DNA from 3 places in the Streptomyces sp. NPDC098101 genome. Region 1 is predicted to be linked to each of the others. Evidence: riboswitches for the same ligand, from Rfam matches in the RefSeq annotation. Region 1 holds a riboswitch; each other region holds the start of a gene.

What was found. A riboswitch is a leader RNA that binds a small molecule or an ion and turns the genes downstream of it on or off. The one in region 1 is predicted to bind thiamine pyrophosphate.
Region 2: it holds a riboswitch for thiamine pyrophosphate, as region 1 does, so the genes downstream of both, thiO (glycine oxidase ThiO) here and ACIQVI_RS30745 (thiamine ABC transporter substrate binding subunit) in region 1, are expected to answer to the same signal.
Region 3: it holds a riboswitch for thiamine pyrophosphate, as region 1 does, so the genes downstream of both, thiC (phosphomethylpyrimidine synthase ThiC) here and ACIQVI_RS30745 (thiamine ABC transporter substrate binding subunit) in region 1, are expected to answer to the same signal.

The regions. Positions count from the first base shown of each region.
Region 1 covers NZ_JBIWAS010000009.1:102,413-105,741, reverse strand. Annotated here, with positions in the region: gene ACIQVI_RS30755 (phosphatidate cytidylyltransferase) at 1-489, shown strand, start outside; gene rlmN (23S rRNA (adenine(2503)-C(2))-methyltransferase RlmN) at 690-1,796, shown strand; TPP riboswitch at 1,826-1,936, shown strand; gene ACIQVI_RS30745 (thiamine ABC transporter substrate binding subunit) at 2,020-3,114, shown strand; gene ACIQVI_RS30740 (ABC transporter permease) at 3,168-3,329, shown strand, end outside.
Region 2 covers NZ_JBIWAS010000002.1:946,799-950,127, reverse strand. Annotated here, with positions in the region: gene ACIQVI_RS11330 (Rv2175c family DNA-binding protein) at 1-348, opposite strand, end outside; gene ACIQVI_RS11325 (NAD(P)/FAD-dependent oxidoreductase) at 391-1,605, opposite strand; TPP riboswitch at 1,699-1,811, shown strand; gene thiO (glycine oxidase ThiO) at 1,809-3,005, shown strand; gene thiS (sulfur carrier protein ThiS) at 3,002-3,253, shown strand; gene ACIQVI_RS11310 (thiazole synthase) at 3,259-3,329, shown strand, end outside.
Region 3 covers NZ_JBIWAS010000005.1:52,233-55,561, forward strand. Annotated here, with positions in the region: gene ACIQVI_RS23085 (ferredoxin) at 1-18, opposite strand, end outside; gene thiC (phosphomethylpyrimidine synthase ThiC) at 132-1,901, opposite strand; TPP riboswitch at 1,895-2,041, opposite strand; gene ACIQVI_RS23095 (YibE/F family protein) at 2,080-3,329, shown strand, end outside.

The DNA.
Region 1 (3,329 bases):
GTCACGGCGGGCGTGTTCGCCGCGTTCTACGTGCCGTTCCTGGCGACGTTCGTGGCGCTGCTGCTGACCGCGGACGACGGTCCGGAGCGGGTGCTCACCTTCCTGATCCTGACGGTGGTCAGCGACACCGGGGCGTACGCGATCGGCTGGCGCTTCGGCAAGCACAAGCTGGCGCCGAGGATCAGCCCCGGCAAGACCCGCGAGGGCCTGGTCGGCGCGGTGACGTTCGCGATGGCGGCGGGCGCGCTGTGTATGCAGTTCATGATCGACGACGGGATCTGGTGGCAGGGCCTGATCCTCGGTCTCGCGGTGGCGGCGAGCGCGACGCTCGGCGACCTCGGCGAGTCGATGATCAAGCGGGACCTGGGCATCAAGGACATGGGCACGCTGCTGCCCGGTCACGGCGGCATCATGGACCGCTTGGACTCGTTGCTGCCGACGGCGCCGGTGGTGTGGCTGCTGCTGGCGTTGTTCGTCGGAACCGGCTGACCGGTCACGGCGCCAGGCGGCGGAGCCGCACGTCGACACAGCATGGACCGCTTGGACTCGCTCCTGCCGACGGCGCCGGTGGTGTGGTTGCTGCTGGCGTTGTTCGTCGGAACCGGCTGACCTGCGGTTCTTCGGAGGAGGGACCCGTTGTCCACAGGGCGGCGGGTCCCTCTTCGTATCTCTGCGACACTGGTAGCACCATGCCCAAGCCCGGAGAACTCACTTTCGTCGCCCCCCGCGGAGCCAAGAAGCCGCCGCGGCACCTGGCCGACCTCACGCCCGCCGAGCGGAAGGAGGCCGTCGCCGCGATCGGCGAGAAGCCCTTCCGCGCCAAGCAGCTGTCCACGCACTACTTCGCGCGGTACGCGCACGACCCCGCCGAGTGGACCGACATCCCGGCCGCCTCGCGGGAGAAGCTGGCCGGGGAGCTGCTGCCCGACCTGATGTCCGTGGTGCGGCACATCTCGTGCGACGACGACACCACCCGCAAGACCCTGTGGCGGCTGCACGACGGCACGCTCGTCGAGTCGGTGCTCATGCGCTACCCGGACCGGGTGACCATGTGCATCTCCTCGCAGGCAGGCTGCGGGATGAACTGCCCGTTCTGCGCGACCGGGCAGGCCGGCCTCGACCGGAACCTGTCGACCGCCGAGATCGTGCACCAGATCGTGGACGGCATGAGGGCCCTGCGCGACGGCGAGGTCCCCGGCGGCCCGGCGCGGCTTTCGAACATCGTCTTCATGGGCATGGGCGAGCCGCTCGCCAACTACAAGCGGGTCGTCGGCGCCATCCGCCGTCTCACCGACCCCGAGCCGGACGGCCTGGGCCTGTCCCAGCGCGGCATCACCGTCTCCACCGTCGGACTCGTGCCCGCGATGCTCCGCTTCGCCGACGAGGGCTTCAAGTGCCGCCTCGCGGTCTCGCTGCACGCCCCCGACGACGAGCTGCGCGACACCCTCGTGCCCGTCAACACGCGCTGGAAGGTCCGGGAGGTCCTCGACGCGGCCTGGGAGTACGCGGAGAAGTCCGGCCGCCGGATCTCCATCGAGTACGCCCTCATCCGGGACATCAACGACCAGGCCTGGCGCGGCGACCTCCTCGGCCGGCTGCTCAAGGGCAAGCGGGTGCACGTCAACCTGATCCCGCTGAACCCGACGCCCGGTTCGAAGTGGACGGCGTCCCGCCCGGAGGACGAGAAGGCCTTCGTGGAGGCCATCGCGCGGCACGGCGTGCCGGTGACCGTGCGGGACACCCGAGGTCAGGAGATCGACGGTGCCTGTGGACAGCTGGCCGCCGCCGAGCGCTGAGCTTGTACTCTGAGCTCGAACACATCTCCATATTCCGACAGGGGAGCGCCACAGCGCTGAGAGTGCGGTGTCCGTCAGACCGCAGACCCTCTGAACCTCGCCCAGGTCATTCTGGGTAGGAAGTTCGGTCGTAACTCGAGCTGTTGCGCCCTGCCCGCGTCCGGTCCGCCGGTCGTGGGCGGGGCCGCGTCTCTTCCTGGTCCCACCCAGGAGGAAAACTTCAGTGAGCATCAAGAAGCAGGCCGCCGTCGCGGTCCTCGCGGCGCTCGGCGTCACCGCCCTCGCCGCCTGCGGCACCGACGGTGCCGGCGAGGACGCCGGCAAGACCGGCGCGCCCGCGCCGAAGACCGTGACCCTCGTGAGCCACGACTCGTTCAACGCCTCCAAGGAGGTCCTGGCCGAGTTCACGAAGCAGACCGGCTTCACCGTCAAGGTCCTCAAGGCCGGCGACGCGGGCGAGGCCGTCAACAAGGAGATCCTGACCAAGGGCTCCCCGCAGGGCGACGTCTTCTTCGGCGTCGACAACACCCTGCTGTCCCGCGCCCTCGACAACGGGATCTTCGTCGGGTACCAGGCGAAGGGGCTCGACCGGATTCCGGCGGAGTACCACCTGGACAAGGAGCACCGGGTCACCCCGATCGACTCCGGCGACATCTGCGTCAACTACGACAAGAAGTACTTCACGGACAAGAAGCTGGCGCCGCCGGTGACCTTCGACGACCTGGCGAAGCCCGCGTACAAGGACCTGCTGGTGGTCGAGAACCCGGAGCGGTCCTCCCCGGGCCTCGGCTTCCTCCTCGGCACCGCCGCGAAGTACGGCGACGACGGCTGGCAGGACTACTGGAAGAAGCTCAAGGCGAACGGCGTGAAGACCGTCGACAGCTGGGAGCTCGCCTACAACCAGGAGTTCTCCGGCTCGGCCGGCGGCAAGCAGGCCAAGGGCGACCGGCCGCTGGTCGTGTCGTACGCCTCCAGCCCGCCGGTCGAGGTGCTGTACGGCGAGCCGCAGCCGAAGGTCGCCCCGACCGGGGTGTCCACGGGGACCTGCTTCCGGCAGACGGAGTTCGCCGGCCTGCTGAACGGCGCGAAGAACCCCGAGGGCGGCAAGGCGCTGATCGACTTCCTGATCTCCAAGAAGTTCCAGGAGGACATGCCGCTCCAGATGTTCGTCAACCCGGTGGCGAAGGACGCGGTGCTGCCGGAGCTGTTCACGAAGCACGGCGTGGTCGTGGAGAAGCCGGAGACGATGGAGCCCGGGAAGATCGCCGAGAAGCGCGACGCGTGGATCCAGCAGTGGTCGTCGCTCGTCCTGAAGTAAGGCGCGCCGAAGCGGGGCGCGACCCGCGGGGGAACGCGGCGCGGCTGGGGCTCATGGCCCTGCCCGTCGCGTTCTTCGCGGTGTTCTTCGCCTGGCCCGTCGTGTCCATCGTGGACCGGGGGCTGCGGCCCGACGGCAGCTGGCGGTTCGGCGGGATCGGCGAGACGCTGGGCCGTCCGGACATCCTCGACGTGCTCGGCTTCACCGTCTGGCAG
Region 2 (3,329 bases), on a different contig from region 1:
GGCGCGGCGCTTCACCTCCGTGCCGCGGTTCTCGCCGAGCGCCTGCGCGGGCGTGCCCGGCAGGCTCTCGTCCGGAGTGAAGAGCCACTCCAGCATCTCCTCGTCGGTGAAGCCGTCGTCCCGCAGCAGGGTCAGGGTCCCGGAGAGGCCCTTGACGACCTTGTCGCCCTGGATGAAGGCGGCCGGCACCTGCAGCGCGTTGTTCTCTCCGCGGCGCACGGCGATGAGCTGGCCGTCCTTGACCAGCTGCCGCACGCGCGTCACCTCGACATCGAGCATCTCCGCGATGTCGGGCAGGTAGAGCCAGGCGGGGACGAGAGCATCGATCTTTGCGTCAATCTCGGTCACGGGACAAGCCTGCCATCCCGGACCGACAGCCGGTAGTCGGGCCTACTCCACCGCCGCCTTCAGGGGTACCGAGGGATCCGCCGCGCGGGTCGGGTCGAGCCGGGTCGCCGTCTCGATCAGTTTGCGGCCCTGGGCCAGGTCGCGGGGGCGGCCGACGGTGAGGAGGGCCACCGGCGCGCCGGAGCGCAGCCAGAGGACCGACCAGGTCTCGTCCGCCGGGGTGCCGCGCCACAGCAGCTCGTCCGCGCCCGCGTGGTGCCCCGCGTACTGGACGAAGTGCCCGAACTGCTCGGACCAGAAGTACGGCACGGGGTCGTACGGCCCGGGGTCGGCGCCGACGATCGCGGCGGCGACCGTGCGCGGGCCCTGGAGGGCGTTGTCCCAGTGGTGGACGAGGAGGCGCTCGCCGTAGCGGGCGGAGGGGAAGGAGGCGCAGTCCCCGACCGCGTACACGTCGGGCAGGGAGGTGCGCAGCCGGTCGTCGGCGGTGACGGCGCCGCTCGGGTCGAGGGCGATGCCGGAGCCGGCGAGCCAGGCGGTGGCGGGGCGGGCGCCGATGCCGACGACGACGGCCTCGGCGGGCAGTGCGCGGCCGTCGGCGAGGAGGACCCGGCCGGGTTCGACCGCGTCCACGCGCGCGCGGGTGAGGAGTTCGGCGCCGTTCGCCCCGTACCACTCGGCCAGGGGGGCGGCGACCTCGACGGGCAGGACCCCGGCGAGCGGGAGGTCCGCGGCCTCGACGACGGTGACGGCGCAGCCCGCGCCGAGCGCGGCGGTGGCGAACTCGGCACCGATCCAGCCGGCGCCGACGACCACGACGGTGTGGCGGCGCTCCAGGACGGGCCCGAGGCGCACGGCGTCGTCGAGGGTGCGCAGCAGGTGGACGCCGGGGACGCCGTCGGAGCCGGGCAGGGTGAGCGGGTGGGCGCCGGTGGCGATCACCAGGGTGTCGTACGCGACGGGCCCGGCCTCGGTGTCGACCTCGTGGTCGGCGGCGCGCAGTCCGGTGACGTCCACGCCGAGCCGGAGTTCGATGCCGAGGTCCTCGAAGTCGACGTCGAAGGCGGAGTCCTCGGCCTTTCCGAGGAGGACCGCCTTGGAGAGCGGGGGCCGGTCGTAGGGCTGGTGGGGTTCGGCCCCGATGAGGGTGACGGGGCCGGTGAAGCCCTGCTCGCGCAGGGCGACGGCGGTCTGGACGCCCGCCATCCCGGCGCCGACGACCACGACGCGCCGCTGGGTCTGCTTCTGCTCGCTCACACGGTCACCTTACGTACCTGACTTCCCGTCAGGAAGGGCGGGGGGCCGGGCCCCCTCGTGGCACGCGCCCGGCGGAAGCTAGTCTGGCGGGCGTAAAGCACTCGCGGGAGCCCGGACGCACCGGGCTGAGAGGGAGGCTGGACGGCCTCCGACCGTACGAACCTGATCCGGGTCATGCCGGCGAAGGGAGGGGCTGGACGCCCATGCGTTCTTCCGAAGCGCGAAGGGCTCCCGACGTCCGGGGGACCGACGTCCTCGTGGTCGGGGGCGGGATCATCGGCCTGGTCACGGCCTGGCGGGCCGCGCGGCGCGGGCTGGAAGTCGCCGTCGTCGACCCGGAGCCGGGCGGCGGGGCCGCGCGGGTCGCGGCCGGGATGCTCGCCGCCGTCACCGAACTGCACTACGGCGAGGAGACCCTGCTCGGGCTCAACCTCGCCTCCGCCGCCCGCTATCCGGCCTTCGTCGCCGAACTGGAGGAGGCCACGGGCCTCGACGTCGGCCACCGCGCCTGCGGCACCCTCGCCGTCGCCCTGGACGCCGACGACCGGGCGCACCTGCGCGAGCTGCACGCCCTCCAGACCCGCTGCGGGCTCTCCTCGGAGTGGCTGAGCGGCCGCGAGTGCCGCCGCCTGGAGCCGATGCTGGCGCCGGGGGTGCGCGGCGGCCTGCGGGTCGACGGCGACCACCAGGTGGATCCGCGCCGGCTCGCCGCCGCGCTCCTGGTCGCCTGCGAGCGGGCCGGGGTGGTCTTCCACCGGGTCCTCGCGGAGCGGCTGAGCGTGGTGCGGGACCGGGCGCGCGGCGTGGTCCTGGCCGGGGGCGGGGAGCTGGAGGCCGGACAGACCGTCCTCGCGGCGGGCAGCCTGAGCGGGCGGCTGGCGGGGGTGCCGGACGAGGTGCTCCCGCCGGTGCGCCCGGTGAAGGGCCAGGTCCTGCGGCTCCGGGTGCCGGCCGCGTACGCCCCCTTCCTCTCGCGGACCGTGCGGGCCGTCGTCCGGGGCAGCCACGTCTATCTGGTGCCCCGCGAGAACGGCGAGCTGGTCGTCGGCGCCACCAGCGAGGAACTGGGCTGGGACACGACGGTGACGGCGGGCGGGGTGTACGAGCTGCTGCGCGACGCCCACGAGCTGGTGCCCGGGATCACCGAGCTGCCGCTCACCGAGACCCTGGCCGGGCTGCGCCCCGCGTCCCCGGACAACGCGCCGCTGCTCGGCCCGACCGCCCTGCCCGGTCTGCTGCTCGCCACCGGCCACTACCGCAACGGGGTGCTGCTCACCCCGGTCACCGGCGACGTCATGGCCGAGGTGCTGGCCACGGGCGTCCTGCCCGACGAGGCGCGCCCCTTCACCCCCCGCCGTTTCTCCCCCGTCCCTCCCGTACGTCAGGAGCAGCCCGCATGAGCGCGAACCCGCCCACCAGCGACGCGTCCGTGAACGCGTCCGCGCCCGTGACCGTGTTCGTGAACGGGGAGGCGCGTGAGCTCTCCGGCCCCGTCTCCCTCGACGCCCTCGTCGCGGCCCTGACCACGGCCCGCTCCGGGGTGGCCGCCGCCCTGAACGAGACGGTGGTGCCGCGCGGCGAGTGGGCGTCGACGCCGCTCGGCGACGGGGACCGGGTGGAGGTCCTCACCGCGGTGCAGGGGGGCTGAGCGCGATGTCCGACGACGTGTTCGTCCTCGGCGGTACGGAGTTCTCCTCCCGCCTGATCATGGGCACCGGCGGGGC
Region 3 (3,329 bases), on a different contig from region 1:
GTCGTAGTAGAGGGTCACCGGCCGAGCATAGAAGCCGTCGTCCCATCACGCCGAAGGGGTCCGGATGTCCGGAACGCCGTTCCGGGAAGCCCCTCGTCCTTCCCGGAACGGCGCGCCCGAAGGGCCCGGCGTCAGTCCGCCAGCGGCAGATAGACCCGGTTGCCGCTCGCCGCGAACTCCTTCGACTTCTCCGCCATGCCGGCCTCGATCTCCTGCTCCGTGCCGCCGTGTTCGCGGCGGATGTCCTGGGAGATCTTCATCGAGCAGAACTTCGGACCGCACATCGAGCAGAAGTGCGCGGTCTTCGCGGGCTCCGCCGGGAGGGTCTCGTCGTGGAACTCGCGGGCGGTGTCCGGGTCGAGGGCCAGGTTGAACTGGTCCTCCCAGCGGAACTCGAAGCGCGCGTCCGAGAGCGCGTCGTCCCACTCCTGGGCGCCCGGGTGCCCCTTGGCGAGGTCCGCCGCGTGGGCCGCGATCTTGTAGGTGATGACGCCGGTCTTCACGTCGTCGCGGTTGGGCAGGCCCAGGTGCTCCTTGGGCGTCACGTAGCAGAGCATCGCCGTGCCCCACCAGGCGATCATCGCCGCGCCGATGCCGGAGGTGATGTGGTCGTACGCGGGCGCGACGTCCGTGGTCAGCGGGCCGAGGGTGTAGAACGGCGCCTCCTCGCAGATCTCCTGCTGGAGGTCGATGTTCTCCTTGATCTTGTGCATCGGGACGTGCCCGGGGCCCTCGATCATCGTCTGGACGTTGTGCCGCTTGGCGATCGTGTTCAGCTCGCCGAGCGTCTTCAACTCCGCGAACTGCGCCGCGTCGTTGGCGTCCGCGATCGAGCCGGGCCGCAGTCCGTCGCCGAGCGAGTACGTGACGTCGTACGCCGCCAGGATCTCGCAGAGCTCCTCGAAGTGCGTGTAGAGGAAGTTCTCCTTGTGGTGCGCGAGGCACCAGGCGGCCATGATCGAGCCGCCGCGCGAGACGATGCCGGTCTTGCGGCGCGCGGTGAGCGGCACGTACGGCAGGAGCACGCCGGCGTGCACCGTCATGTAGTCGACGCCCTGCTCGGCCTGCTCGATGACCGTGTCCTTGTAGATCTCCCAGCTCAGCTCCTCGGCCCTGCCGTCGACCTTCTCCAGGGCCTGGTAGAGCGGGACGGTGCCGATCGGCACGGGGGAGTTGCGCAGCACCCACTCGCGGGTGGTGTGGATGTTGCGGCCGGTGGACAGGTCCATGACCGTGTCGGCGCCCCACTTGGTCGCCCAGGTCATCTTCTCCACCTCCTCCTCGATGGAGGAGGTGACGGCGGAGTTGCCGATGTTGGCGTTGACCTTCACCAGGAACCGCTTGCCGATGATCATCGGCTCGATCTCCGGGTGGTTGACGTTCGCCGGGAGCACGGCCCGGCCCGCCGCGATCTCCTCGCGCACGACCTCGGGGGAGACGTTCTCGCGGATCGCGACGTACTCCATCTCCGGCGTGATCTCGCCACGGCGGGCGTACGCGAGCTGCGTCACCGCCTGACCGGAGCGGCCCCGGCGCGGCAGCCGGGGGCGGCCGGGGAAGACGGCGTCGAGGTTCTTGAGGCCGCCGCCGCGCGGCGAGGTGTGCTTGATGCCGTCGTCCTCGGGACGGGCCGGACGGCCCGCGTACTCCTCGGTGTCGCCGCGCGCGATGATCCAGTTCTCGCGCAGCGGCGGCAGACCCCGCCGCACGTCGGTGTCGACGGTGGGGTCGGTGTACGGGCCGGACGTGTCGTACAGCGTGACGTCCTTGCCGTTGGTGAGGTGCACCTGACGGACCGGCACCCGCAGGTCGGGGCGCGATCCCTGGACGTACCCCTTGTGCCAGCCCGGCGTGCGGTCTTCCTGGCTGGTGGCAGGCGTGCGTGCATCCTGAATGGTCATGAGACCGATCTCCCTACGCCGGCATTACCCGGTAACAGGTTCGGCGGTCGGCGCAGCCTCCTCCCGTACGTACATCGGTACGCGCGTACGGTGATCAGCGCCCTCTCAGCCCGGTGCTCCGAGCTCCCGCGTGTGCAAAGGTGTCACCACGCTAGCGTCATCCCGGGCGTGCTGAACAGTGGGCCCCCGCCGTTCTTGCGATGATCGGTCGGTGACTTCCCCCCAGCAGCCCCCCGAGCCCCACGACCACTCCCACGGTCCGGGACCCTCCCACGGCCATGGACCCTCCCACGGTCATGGATCCGGCGGCGGCCATGGATCCGGCGGCGGAGCAGGGCCCGGTCACGGAGCCGGACACGGGCACAGCCACGCGCACGGGCCCGCCGTGCCCGTGTCCCGGCACCTGCGCAAGGTCATCGCCGCCGTCCTGGTCCCCTTCGCCACCGCCGTCCTGGTCGGTCTCGCGGTCCTGTGGCCCGGCGGCGCCCCGCCGCACGAGCGGACCGGTGTCGGTTTCGACCGGCAGACCGAGCAGGGCAGGGTCGTCTCCGTCGAGCAGGTCGACTGCAAGGCCGTGAACGCCGGTCAGGTCCCGCCGACCGGCGACACCTCCACCCCGGAGGGGCGCGAGGCGGTCGAGGCGCAGCAGGGGGAGTGCAAGCGGGCGAAGGTCGAGGTCACCACCGGTCCGAACAAGGGGCGCGAGTTCACCGAGATCGTGCAGCCGGGCGCCCCGCGCCAACTGGAGGAGGGGCAGGGCGTGGTGGTGGCGTACGCCCCCGACGCCCCCTACGACCTGCAGTATTCGGTGACGGACGTGAACCGCAAGGTGCCGTTGGCGGTGCTCGCCGGCATCTTCGCCCTCGCGGTCGTGGCGGTCGGGCGGATGCGGGGGCTGATGGCCCTGGTCGCGCTCGCCGTGAGTTTCCTGGTGCTGATGTTCTTCATCCTGCCCGCGATCCTGCAGGGGTCGAATCCGCTGGTGGTGGCGGTGGTCGGGTCGAGCGCGATCATGCTGATCGCGCTCTACATGTGCCACGGCCTCTCGGCCCGCACCTCGGTCGCGGTCCTCGGCACGCTGATCTCGCTGCTGCTCATCGGGCTGCTCGGCTCGCTCTTCATCGGCTGGGCCTCGCTCAGCGGCAACACCGACGACAACACCGGCCTGATCAAGGGGCTCTATCCGGACATCGACATGTCCGGCCTCCTGCTGGCCAGTGTGATCATCGGTTCGCTCGGTGTGCTCGACGACGTGACGGTCACCCAGACCTCGGCCGTCTGGGAGCTGCACCAGGCCGATCCGGGCATGGGGCCGCGCGGCCTGTACCGGGCGGGGATCCGGATCGGCCGCGACCACATCGCCTCGGTCGTGAACACGCTGGTGCTCGCCTACGCGGGCGCCGCCCTGCCGCTGCTGCTGCTCTTCTC